One region of the Microbulbifer sp. MLAF003 genome, then DNA from elsewhere that is predicted to be linked to it. Evidence: predicted binding sites of a transcription regulator. Region 1 holds the regulator's gene; the other holds the start of a gene.
What was found. Region 1 encodes sigma-54, which starts transcription at its own class of promoters, with help from an activator protein. Its sites were predicted from a motif close to TGGCACANNNNTTGCNNT; they were not measured.

Region 1 (4,945 bases):
GGATCTGGCTGCGCACCTCATCTGTCAGCTCTTGGAGTACCTCACCTTCTACATCTCGCTCAATTAAATTCCAAAGTACCTGGCGAATGCGGGGAGGGGAGCTTTCTAGTAACTGGGCAATGCTCTGGGGGGTCAGGGTTTTGAGCATGCGCCGGACTTCCTGCCCAGTGCCGCTATCGAGCGCGGCAAATAGCTCGCTGAGCTGATTTTGGGCGCGGAATTTAATTTCGGCTTGAGGTGGGCTGGACACGACTAATCCTTACTACTTAGCGGTGATTGCGGGCTGAGGTCGCTTGGGATAAGTGGCGATTTTATGCCCATGGCGGGACTCTATCTAGAGGGGGCTATTTTTGCAAACTACTCGGCTTCGCCAAAGCGTTCTGATACCAAATCACTAATAGCGCTCACTGCATCGTCTTCGTCACGGCCTTCAATCTCCAATTCAAGTTCCGTTCCCTTACCAGCGGCTAGCAGCATAAGCGCCATTACACTCTTTCCGTCGACTGATTTGCCCTGGCAGTGTACTTTGACATCTGCAGAGAATCGCGCAGAGGTCTGGGCGAACTTACTGGCTGCGCGGGCGTGTAGACCGAGCTTGTTGATAATGGTGAGGCGCTGTTTTTGCATAAGTGCGTCTAAGTTAATTGGATGTTACTTCTGCTCACGATGCCGGATCTGAACGTTATTAAACTGTTTTGAAAAAATCTTGGCCAACTGCTCCACCATATATACAGAGCGGTGGCGACCGCCAGTGCATCCAATGGAGATGCAGGTATAACTGCGATTGCTTTTTTGGTAGGAGGGCAACCAGTTATTCAGGAAGCTGGTGATATCCGCCTGCATTTTACCGGTTTCAGGGTGGCCTTGTAGGTATTCGGCAACCTCGGGGTCCAGGCCGGTTTTCTGTCTCAGGCTTGTCTCCCAGTAAGGGTTTGGCAGGCAGCGTAAGTCAAATATCAGATCCGCATCTACGGGAACCCCGTATTTAAAGCCAAAGGATTGGAAAAGGATTGCCATGCTCTCTGACTTTTCACCTACTACCCGGTTTTTCACGAGTCCACGTAGCTCGTGCAAACTGAGATTGCTGGTGTCTATCACCATGTCCGCCATCGCAGAGATCGGTGTGAGTAGTTCCTTTTCCTGGTTGAGTGCTTCTAGTAGGTGGGTGCAATCATTGCTGAGAGGGTGTTTCCGCCGGGTTTCACTGAAGCGCTGAACTAACACTGGTTCACGGGCGTCGAGGAAAATAACATCGCACTTTACGCCGTTTGCACGCAGGGATTCAATTACCCGTGGGGCCTGTTTGATATCCTGCCAAAGATTTCGGGCGTCGACGCCAAGAGCCAGCTGAGTATCCCCTTCTGCCGGTTGCTCGTGAACCCTTTTGACCAGTTCTGGTAGCAGGCTGGTTGGTAGGTTGTCAATACAGTTAAACCCTTCGTCCTCTAATAACTGAAGGGCAGAGCTTTTTCCGGAACCAGAACGGCCGCTGATAATAACCAAGCGCATGGGTGTCCCCTTTCTAAGGTCTGTGTATCACTGATTTTTAAAATAACTGCATTGTGATTGATAGTGACAGAGTGGTTGTCATCAACATTAGCATTTAACTTCAGTTTACCCATGGGCTGGTTCACTACCTGGATCACGCGGCTGCAGCGCTATCTATGGCAAGTGCGTAGAGTTCGTCGCTGGTCTTGGCCTGGCGTAACTTATCTCTTACTACGCTATTGGAAAATAGCGCTGCTATCTCGGCCAGAGTTTCTAAATGCTGCTGTTCCGCATCCTCGGGGACTAGTAGAACAAATAACAAATCAACAGGCTGGCGATCGATGGCGTCAAAATCAATTGCAGGCTCAATGGTACAGAGAACGCCAATTGGTTCTTCACAACCAGGCAGACGGCAGTGGGGGATCGCAACCCCCTCCCCAATTCCAGTTGATCCCAAGCGTTCTCGGGCAATCAATTGGTTGAAGATGGTATCGGAGTCATGTTGCGGGTATTGTTCGGCAATAGCCTGGGCAATATTGAGCAATAATTTTTTGCTACTCCCCGCCAGATGGCAAAGGCTCAGGCGGGGAGAGAGTAAAGCTTCCAGTGTCATAGTTCAGCGGTGGTTCTGCAACTTCTCTTTGTGCTTCTTCAGTTGGCGGTCCAGCTTATCAGTCAGAGCGTCAATGGCCGCGTACATATCCTTGTCTTCCGAGCCGGCACAGAGGTCGTGACCATTTATATGTACTCTGGCCTCTGCTTTTTGGATCAATTTTTCGACGGATAGGATAACCTGAGCGTTAGTAATATTGTCGTAATGCCGAGAGAGCTTCTCCAGCTTGCTTTCGCAGTAGCTGCGCATTGGTGAGGTAACATCGACGTGGTGACCACTAATGTTGATCTGCATGGATTTCTCCTAATCGGGTGCATCACATACCGGCACGTCTCCCTTTCGGGTCGCAACCCTACTAGGAAGTGGCCCAGAATGGAAGGATACACTCAAAGTTTGGAGTTTGGTTGCAGAGGGGTGAAGTGTGGTGCCAACGAGTTTGTGACCCAGGTTCTTAGGTTGGTCTAAAAATCATATTTGTGGATCAGACCAGGCGTTTTCGCTCACTGGAAGAGGGAATTCCCATGGATTCCCGGTATTTTGCTACAGTGCGTCGCGCTACCTTAATGCCTTGCTGATCCAGTTCCTGGGTGATTTTGTTATCTGAAAGGGGCTTGCGAGGCGTTTCCGCATTTATAAGTTTGCGAATTAATGCACGAATAGCAGTGGAAGAGGCGTCTTCGCCAGAATCAGTACTTACATGACTGGAGAAAAAGTATTTCAACTCAAAAGTTCCGCGAGGAGTGAGCATGTACTTTTGAGTGGTTACCCTGGAAATAGTAGATTCGTGCATGCCAATGGCTTCAGCTACATCCGCCAGTACCATAGGGCGCATGGCCTCAGGTCCCTCTTCAAAGAATCCCTGCTGTTTTTCCACGATGCAATTGGCGACCTTCAGCAGAGTCTCGTGGCGGCTCTGTAGGCTTTTTAAAAACCAACGTGCCTCCTGTAAGTGGTCGCGCAGGAAGTTGTTATCTCTGGAGTTGTCTGCCCGCTTAACCATGGAGGCATAGTGACTGTTAACGCGAATTCTGGGGGTGATCTCCGGATTTAAGTTTGCCTGCCAGCCTAGCTCCCTACGTGAAACAATAATATCCGGGGTCACATAGGTGGCTTCCTGCTCAGCGAATCTCTCACCTGGATTAGGATTCAGGGTTTGGATCAGCCGGATGACCTCGCCCAGTTGGGCTTCATTTAGACGTGTGCGCCGACTTAACTGACGGAAATCCCGCTTGCCGAGAAGGTCAAGGTGGCGCTGGATAATACACTGGGCCTGTTTTAACCATGGAGTCTCACCAGGGAGCTGCTGTAACTGCAGTAATAGGCACTCTTGTAAATTACGCGCTCCGCACCCAGCAGGCTCAAATTGCTGGATAGCCCTGAGCACAGCAAGCACCTCATCCTCCCCAACAGAAAGGGAGTTTGCAATTTCATCAAGAGGTGTGCATAGCAAACCATTAGGTTCTATGCCGTCTATCAGATTTTCTCCGATTGATTTGTCCAGCTCGGAGAGGGTGGTCAGGTTGAGCTGCCATCGCAGGTGATCCTGCAGGCCGTCCGTAGAGGTATTGCGCTCAAAACTGGGGTCTTCGTTCTCGGTGCTACCGCTGTGGCTGGTGTAGACGTCATCCCAACGTGAATCTACGGGAAGCTCTTCAGGAATGCTTTGACTCCAGTCACTCTCGATGAGATCCCGCTCCTCTACGGTATGCTCAGTAGGGGAGGTGGCCTGTTCGTTAATAGGCTCCGCTTGTAGCTCTGAGATATCTGCGCTGGAAGCTATTTCGTCAGTTTCAGCCTCCAGCATCGGGTTGCTATCCAAGGCGGCTTGGACTTCCTGTTGTAAGTCCAAAGTCGAAAGCTGCAATAGGCGTATTGCCTGTTGCAACTGAGGTGTCATGGTCAGCTGGGTACCGAGCTTTAGTTGAAGAGACTGCTTCATATTGGGGTGCTGCAGGCTGAGATCACATGGAGGTATAAATAACCTCAGATGGCGCAGACTACCCCGGCCTAAAAAGTATTACAAGCAATAAGCATGCCGGTTAGATTGGCTGCCTTATTGTTAAGTAGCTCTTTCGGCGATTAATTTTGTCAATATTCAAGATGTCTGGTGACAAATGTAGCGATCTGTCTCTAAATGGTAAATTCATGTCCCAAATAGACTTCGCGTACCTGCTGGTTGGCCAGCACCTCATCTGGAGTGCCCGCTGCAATAATATGACCCTCACTAACGATATAGGCAGTCTCGCAGATATCCAGCGTCTCTCGCACGTTGTGATCGGTAATTAAGACGCCGATTCCACGATCTCGCAAATGGCGGATTATCTCCTTGATGTCATTGACGGAAATAGGGTCCACCCCAGCGAAAGGTTCGTCCAGCAGTACGAAGCTGGGGTTTGTTGCTAGGGCGCGGGCAATTTCTACCCGACGGCGTTCCCCGCCAGAGAGGGCCATTCCCAGACTGTTTTCAATATGTGTGATATTGAACTCCTGGAGTAGCTCCTGTGCTTGCTGTTGGCGCTCGGCGCGGGTTAAGTCTTTGCGGGTTTCTAGAATGGCTAGGATATTATCCCGAACGGATAGGCGGCGAAAAACGGAGGCTTCCTGGGGGAGGTAGCCAATTCCCTTTCTGGCGCGGCCATGCATGGATAGCCGGGTTATATCCTCATCATCGATCAATACCTGACCAGCATCAGCCTGGACCAGGCCAGCAATCATGTAGAAGCATGTGGTTTTACCTGCACCGTTAGGCCCAAGGAGACCGACGACCTGTCCGCTAGAGACACTGACGGATACGTCCTGAACGACTTTTCTTTTCTTGTATTGCTTGGCTAGGTGTAACGCCTT
Region 2 (4,945 bases), 870 kb from region 1:
GCCTCATCAATATCAAAAGGCTTAGGCAGATATTCAAAGGCACCGCCCTGATAGGCGGCGACAGCACTATCCAGATCCGAGTGAGCAGTCATAATAATTATCGGCATGTTTGGACGTTCCGCCTGGAAGCGCTGAAGCAACTTGAATCCATCGGAGCCCGGCATACGAATATCGCTAATCACCACGTCCGGTGAATCGCTGTAAAAATCATCCAGGGCACGATCGCCACTCTCGTAGCATTGGGTTTCTATCCCCTCCCGAGAAAGCGCCCGCTCCAGCACCCAGCGGATAGATCTGTCGTCGTCAATTATCCAAACGCGATTACTCATTCTCTAGGTTCCTGTATTGGCTAATTCGATAGTCAACGGCAAATAGATCTGGAATACCGTGCGACCGGGACGGCTGTCACACTTAATTAGGCCGCGATGCTGACTGATAATGTTCTGTGATATGGATAGCCCTAAACCGGAGCCCTCCGCGCGCCCTGATATCATCGGGAAGAAGATCCGCTCACGGATCTCCTCGGGAATACCGGGACCGTTATCTTCAATTTCGATACGGCATACCAGTGGACAATTGCGACGACCAATTGTGAATTGGCGCTGGACCCGTGTGCGCAATACCATCTCCCCACTGGCGAGACCGATACTCTCATTTATCGATTGCATCGCATTGCGGGCGATGTTCAGCAGTGCCTGGATCAACTGTTCGCGATCCGCTGGTACATCCGGGATAGAGGGGTCGTAATCCCTGCGGATACTCAGTTCACCATCACATTCCACCTCTAGAAGCTGTGCCACTCGCTCCAGGATTTCATGGACATTGGTCTCCGCCAGTTTCACCGGCTGACGCGGTCCCAACAAGCGGTCCACCAAATTGCGCAGGCGGTCCACCTCCTCAATGATGATCTGTGTGTACTCTTCCAGAGAGGCATCTGGTAACTCTCTCTGAAGCAGTTGTGCCGCACCGCGGATACCGCCGAGGGGGTTCTTCACTTCATGTGCCATGCCCCGCACCAGGTTACGCGCAGTTTCCTGGGTACTGAGCAATGCATCTTCACGTGCAATGCGCAGCAGGCGGTCCATAGGTTGCACCTCAAGCAGTAAAACACCTAGCTCTGGCACAGGACTCACCGAGTAATCCACAGTGCGCGTATCCAGGTTGTGCAGACGCCAACGAGCGCGGCGCACCGTATATTTTTCACAACTGACCAGCGCATCACGCATGGCTTTTTGCGCAGCTGCAGATTCTCGCACGACCTCTTCCAACGGCAATCCGCTGACCCTTGCACTGGATGCCGCCAGCAAATCCTCGGCCGCATTGTTCAAGTAACAGAGTGATAACGTGTCATCCAGCACCATAACGGCTGAAGTGAGACTGTCTAACAGCTGGCGCAGCTGGCGATCATTGAGCATTCAGTGGTTTCCGGTTCTCTGCGGCGGCCGGGGTAGGGTTAGCACCCGGCGCGATAAGCCCTTGTATCTAGCCAGTGCAAAAAGCAAACCAAAATGGCGCACAGGGCTATTCAGGCCCACATTGGTTGCTTCTGATGGGCATTTACAGTGCGCAATCGATAGGATTTGCCTAATCACCCCCAAGAGCATTGGAGCTGCACAGCTCAGCCAGGAGAATGCACCACAATGGTGCGAAGGTCAAAATTTAATCAGCCTGGGGAGGGAAAGGCGGGCTGTGAATTGTTAGCGGAGACCCGCTAACGCCCTTGACGATAGCGGTAATACAAACCAATCAGGGCTGAGACTGGGCCAAACTGGGCCCAAGTGACACTTTGGTTGACTGAGGTGCCCGAAGGATAGAGCTATCCAATTGGGCAACGCTGGGGCGCTGCACATAAACAGTAATGACTTTTGATTGAGCCAGAATGCGCCCACTGGCATCGATAAGTACCGCCTGCACACTGTGACTACCGCGCTCCAGCGCTGAGATATCCAAGCTGGAGCCGGTTGAATTGCCGCGCCAGGGTTGACCATCCACCACCGCATAAAAGCTGGCACCCTTTGGATATGACGGTTGCACATCCACTTGTAGCGGAATAAAACGCTGTCCCGGGGGGATAGTTGCGCCATCCAGGGGGCTCACAATCTGGATTGACATCGGCCCTGCGTAGCTCTCTTTGCTGCCGTCATCCTCTACATCATCTTTAGGGGATAGCTTGCGTGAAGGCAGAGGGCGAGGCAGGGTGATAGGCTGGACATTGATTGGGGCCAGCTCTACCTTTTGCGCCTCACCACTGGCTGGTGGAGTATCACTGAAAGTCACGCGCCCGTCGGGGCCGACAGTCTTGTAGATAGCACCAGAGCTGCTGCCACCATCGGTACCGGCAAAAGCCATCAGGGGGGCGACAAGGAAAAGTGCCTGAAACGATCTCAAAAATCCCATAACGTGATCGACCGCGACGCGGACGCTCCTTTTCTCTTGCCCCAGTCGGGGCCTCAATTGAATGGGGCAACTGCTTCTCAAAGTACCAGATTCGCAGTCGGTAGAATCAACCTCCCCAATAGACAGTTTACCCGCAATAAAAAAGCCCGCACCAGGACGGCGCGGGCTTTTCGCGAACAACTCGGCGGCACCAGTGTGATGCCGTTCGCTATTACACGGAGTAGTACATGTCAAACTCAACCGGGTGAGTAGTCATGTTCAGGCGCTCTACTTCTTCGCGCTTCAATTCAATGTAAGCGTCGATTGCATCATTGGTGAAAACACCACCCTCGGTCAGGAAGTCACGATCCTTATCCAGGGCATCCAACGCTCCTTCCAAACTGGCAGCTACGGTGGGGTACTCGGCCAGCTCTTCCGGGGGCAGATCGTACAGATCCTTATCGGCGGCATCTCCGGGATGAATCTTGTTCTTGATACCATCTAGACCTGCCATCAGCAAGGCAGCAAACGCCAGGTAAGGGTTGGCAGTCGGATCCGGGAAGCGCGTCTCGATACGCTTGCCTTTAGGCGATGTTACGTAAGGAATGCGGATGGAAGCGGAGCGGTTGCGCGCAGAGTAGGCCAGGATAACCGGCGCCTCAAAGCCCGGTACCAGACGCTTATAGGAGTTAGTTGACGCGTTACAAATCGCGTTCAGGGCGCGCGCGTGCTTCACAATACCACCGATGTAGTAGAGAGCAGCCTCAGACAGACCCGCGTAAGCATCGCCGGCAAACTGGTTTACGCCATCCTTGGTGAAGGACTGGTGCACATGCATACCGGAGCCGTTATCGCCAACAAGAGGCTTGGGCATAAAGGTTGCGGTCTTGCCGTAGGCGTGCGCTACATTATGTACGGCATACTTAAGAATCTGAACCTCATCCGCTTTCTTGGTCAGAGTGTTGGCTGCAACACCAATCTCACACTGACCGGCAGTGCCTACCTCGTGGTGATGTACTTCCACCTGTAGCCCCATTTGCTCCATAGCGGAACACATTGCGGCACGCACATCGTGAAGGGAATCAACCGGAGGAACGGGGAAATAGCCGCCCTTCACACCAGGACGGTGGCCGATATTGCCCTCACTGAAGTTATGACCGGAGGACCAAGCCGCTTCTTCGGAATTGATTTTGTAAAAGGCGCCGCCCATTTCGGCACCCCAAGTGATATCGTCAAATACGAAGAACTCGGGCTCTGGGCCAAATAGCGCGGTGTCACCCAGACCGGTGGACTTCAGGTATTCCTCGGCGCGCATTGCGATGGAGCGCGGATCGCGCTCGTAGCCCTGACCGGTGACCGGGTCTACGATATTACAGCGAATAATAACGGTGCTCTCATCGGTGAAGGGATCGAGGAAAGCCGTCTCGTCATCCGGCATCAGGATCATGTCGGATTCATTAATGCCCTTCCAGCCGGCGATGGAGGAACCATCAAACATCTTGCCTTCTTCGAAGAACTCTCCGTCAATTTCCGATACAGGGATGGAAACGTGTTGCTCTTTACCCTTGGTATCGGTGAAGCGCAGGTCCACCCATTTTGCTTCACTCTCATTAATCAAACCGAGCGTTTTCGCTGACATTGCTGTCCTCCAGGTCTTGAAAAGTAATTGGTCGCTATGCCTTTGCTGCCGGCATTCACTCTTTACCTGGCGTGAAATAAAGCAAGGAGTGTGCCAAATTAGGGCAACTGCATCGCTGCGGCGGTTGGCGCCGGTGCGGTCGACAGCTTTGGGCCGACTGGGGCAGGATAAATGCATTGTGGCCGAGCGGCCACAGAAAAGCGCACCATAATGACGCAACTTTACCCCAGTATCGCCCGGTAACGGTGCACAACCAAGTTGCCTCCGGCTAGTTTATAATGCCGCACCTTCTATCAACATGCGGTACCCGACGGATTCCCATGCACTTTGTCGTCAAGTTTTTCCCCGAGATCACCATTAAGAGCAACCCTGTGCGCAAACGTATGTCGCGCCAGCTCAAGGACAATCTACAGCGCCTGCTGCGTCAGCTGGACGACCGTATCCAGGTGCGCAAGGACTGGGAAAAGATCGATGTGATCGCCCCGGACGCTGTAGCACACCTGGGCGACCGAATTGAGGAAGTTCTTTCCCACACCCCCGGTATCGCTAACTTCTCCCGTGTACGCCAGTTTCCACTGGGCGATCTGCACGATATGTATGAAAAGACTTTCTCTGTATGGGGCCCGGCCCTGAAGGGTAAGACTTTTTGTGTGCGGGTAAAACGCACCGGCAAGCACGATTTCCAGTCCCTGGATGTTGAGCAGTATGTGGGCGGTGGCCTCAACAAAAATACCGAAGCGGCTGGAGTGAAGCTGAAGAACCCCGATATCACGGTGAAATTGGAAATTCGCCACGACAAGCTCAATGTGATTGAGGAACAGCACCCCGGTCTCGGCGGCTTCCCCCTGGGAACCCAGGACCCAGTCCTTTCATTGGTATCCGGTGGCTTCGATTCCACCGTGGCCAGCTACCTGACCATGAAGCGTGGTA

Region 2: glnL (nitrogen regulation protein NR(II)) is a predicted target of sigma-54. The motif match lies at 1,489-1,506, and genes of this name have one in related genera.

The regions. Positions count from the first base shown of each region.
Region 1 covers NZ_CP120232.1:1,097,412-1,102,356, forward strand. Annotated here, with positions in the region: gene mgtE (magnesium transporter) at 1-250, opposite strand, end outside; gene P3339_RS05285 (HPr family phosphocarrier protein) at 358-627, opposite strand; gene rapZ (RNase adapter RapZ) at 652-1,509, opposite strand; gene ptsN (PTS IIA-like nitrogen regulatory protein PtsN) at 1,643-2,101, opposite strand; gene hpf (ribosome hibernation-promoting factor, HPF/YfiA family) at 2,105-2,395, opposite strand; gene P3339_RS05305 (RNA polymerase factor sigma-54) at 2,583-4,040, opposite strand; gene lptB (LPS export ABC transporter ATP-binding protein) at 4,232-4,945, opposite strand, start outside.
Region 2 covers NZ_CP120232.1:229,631-234,575, reverse strand. Annotated here, with positions in the region: gene ntrC (nitrogen regulation protein NR(I)) at 1-329, opposite strand, end outside; gene glnL (nitrogen regulation protein NR(II)) at 333-1,415, opposite strand; gene P3339_RS01125 (DUF4124 domain-containing protein) at 1,747-2,397, opposite strand; gene glnA (glutamate--ammonia ligase) at 2,609-4,015, opposite strand; gene thiI (tRNA uracil 4-sulfurtransferase ThiI) at 4,336-4,945, shown strand, end outside.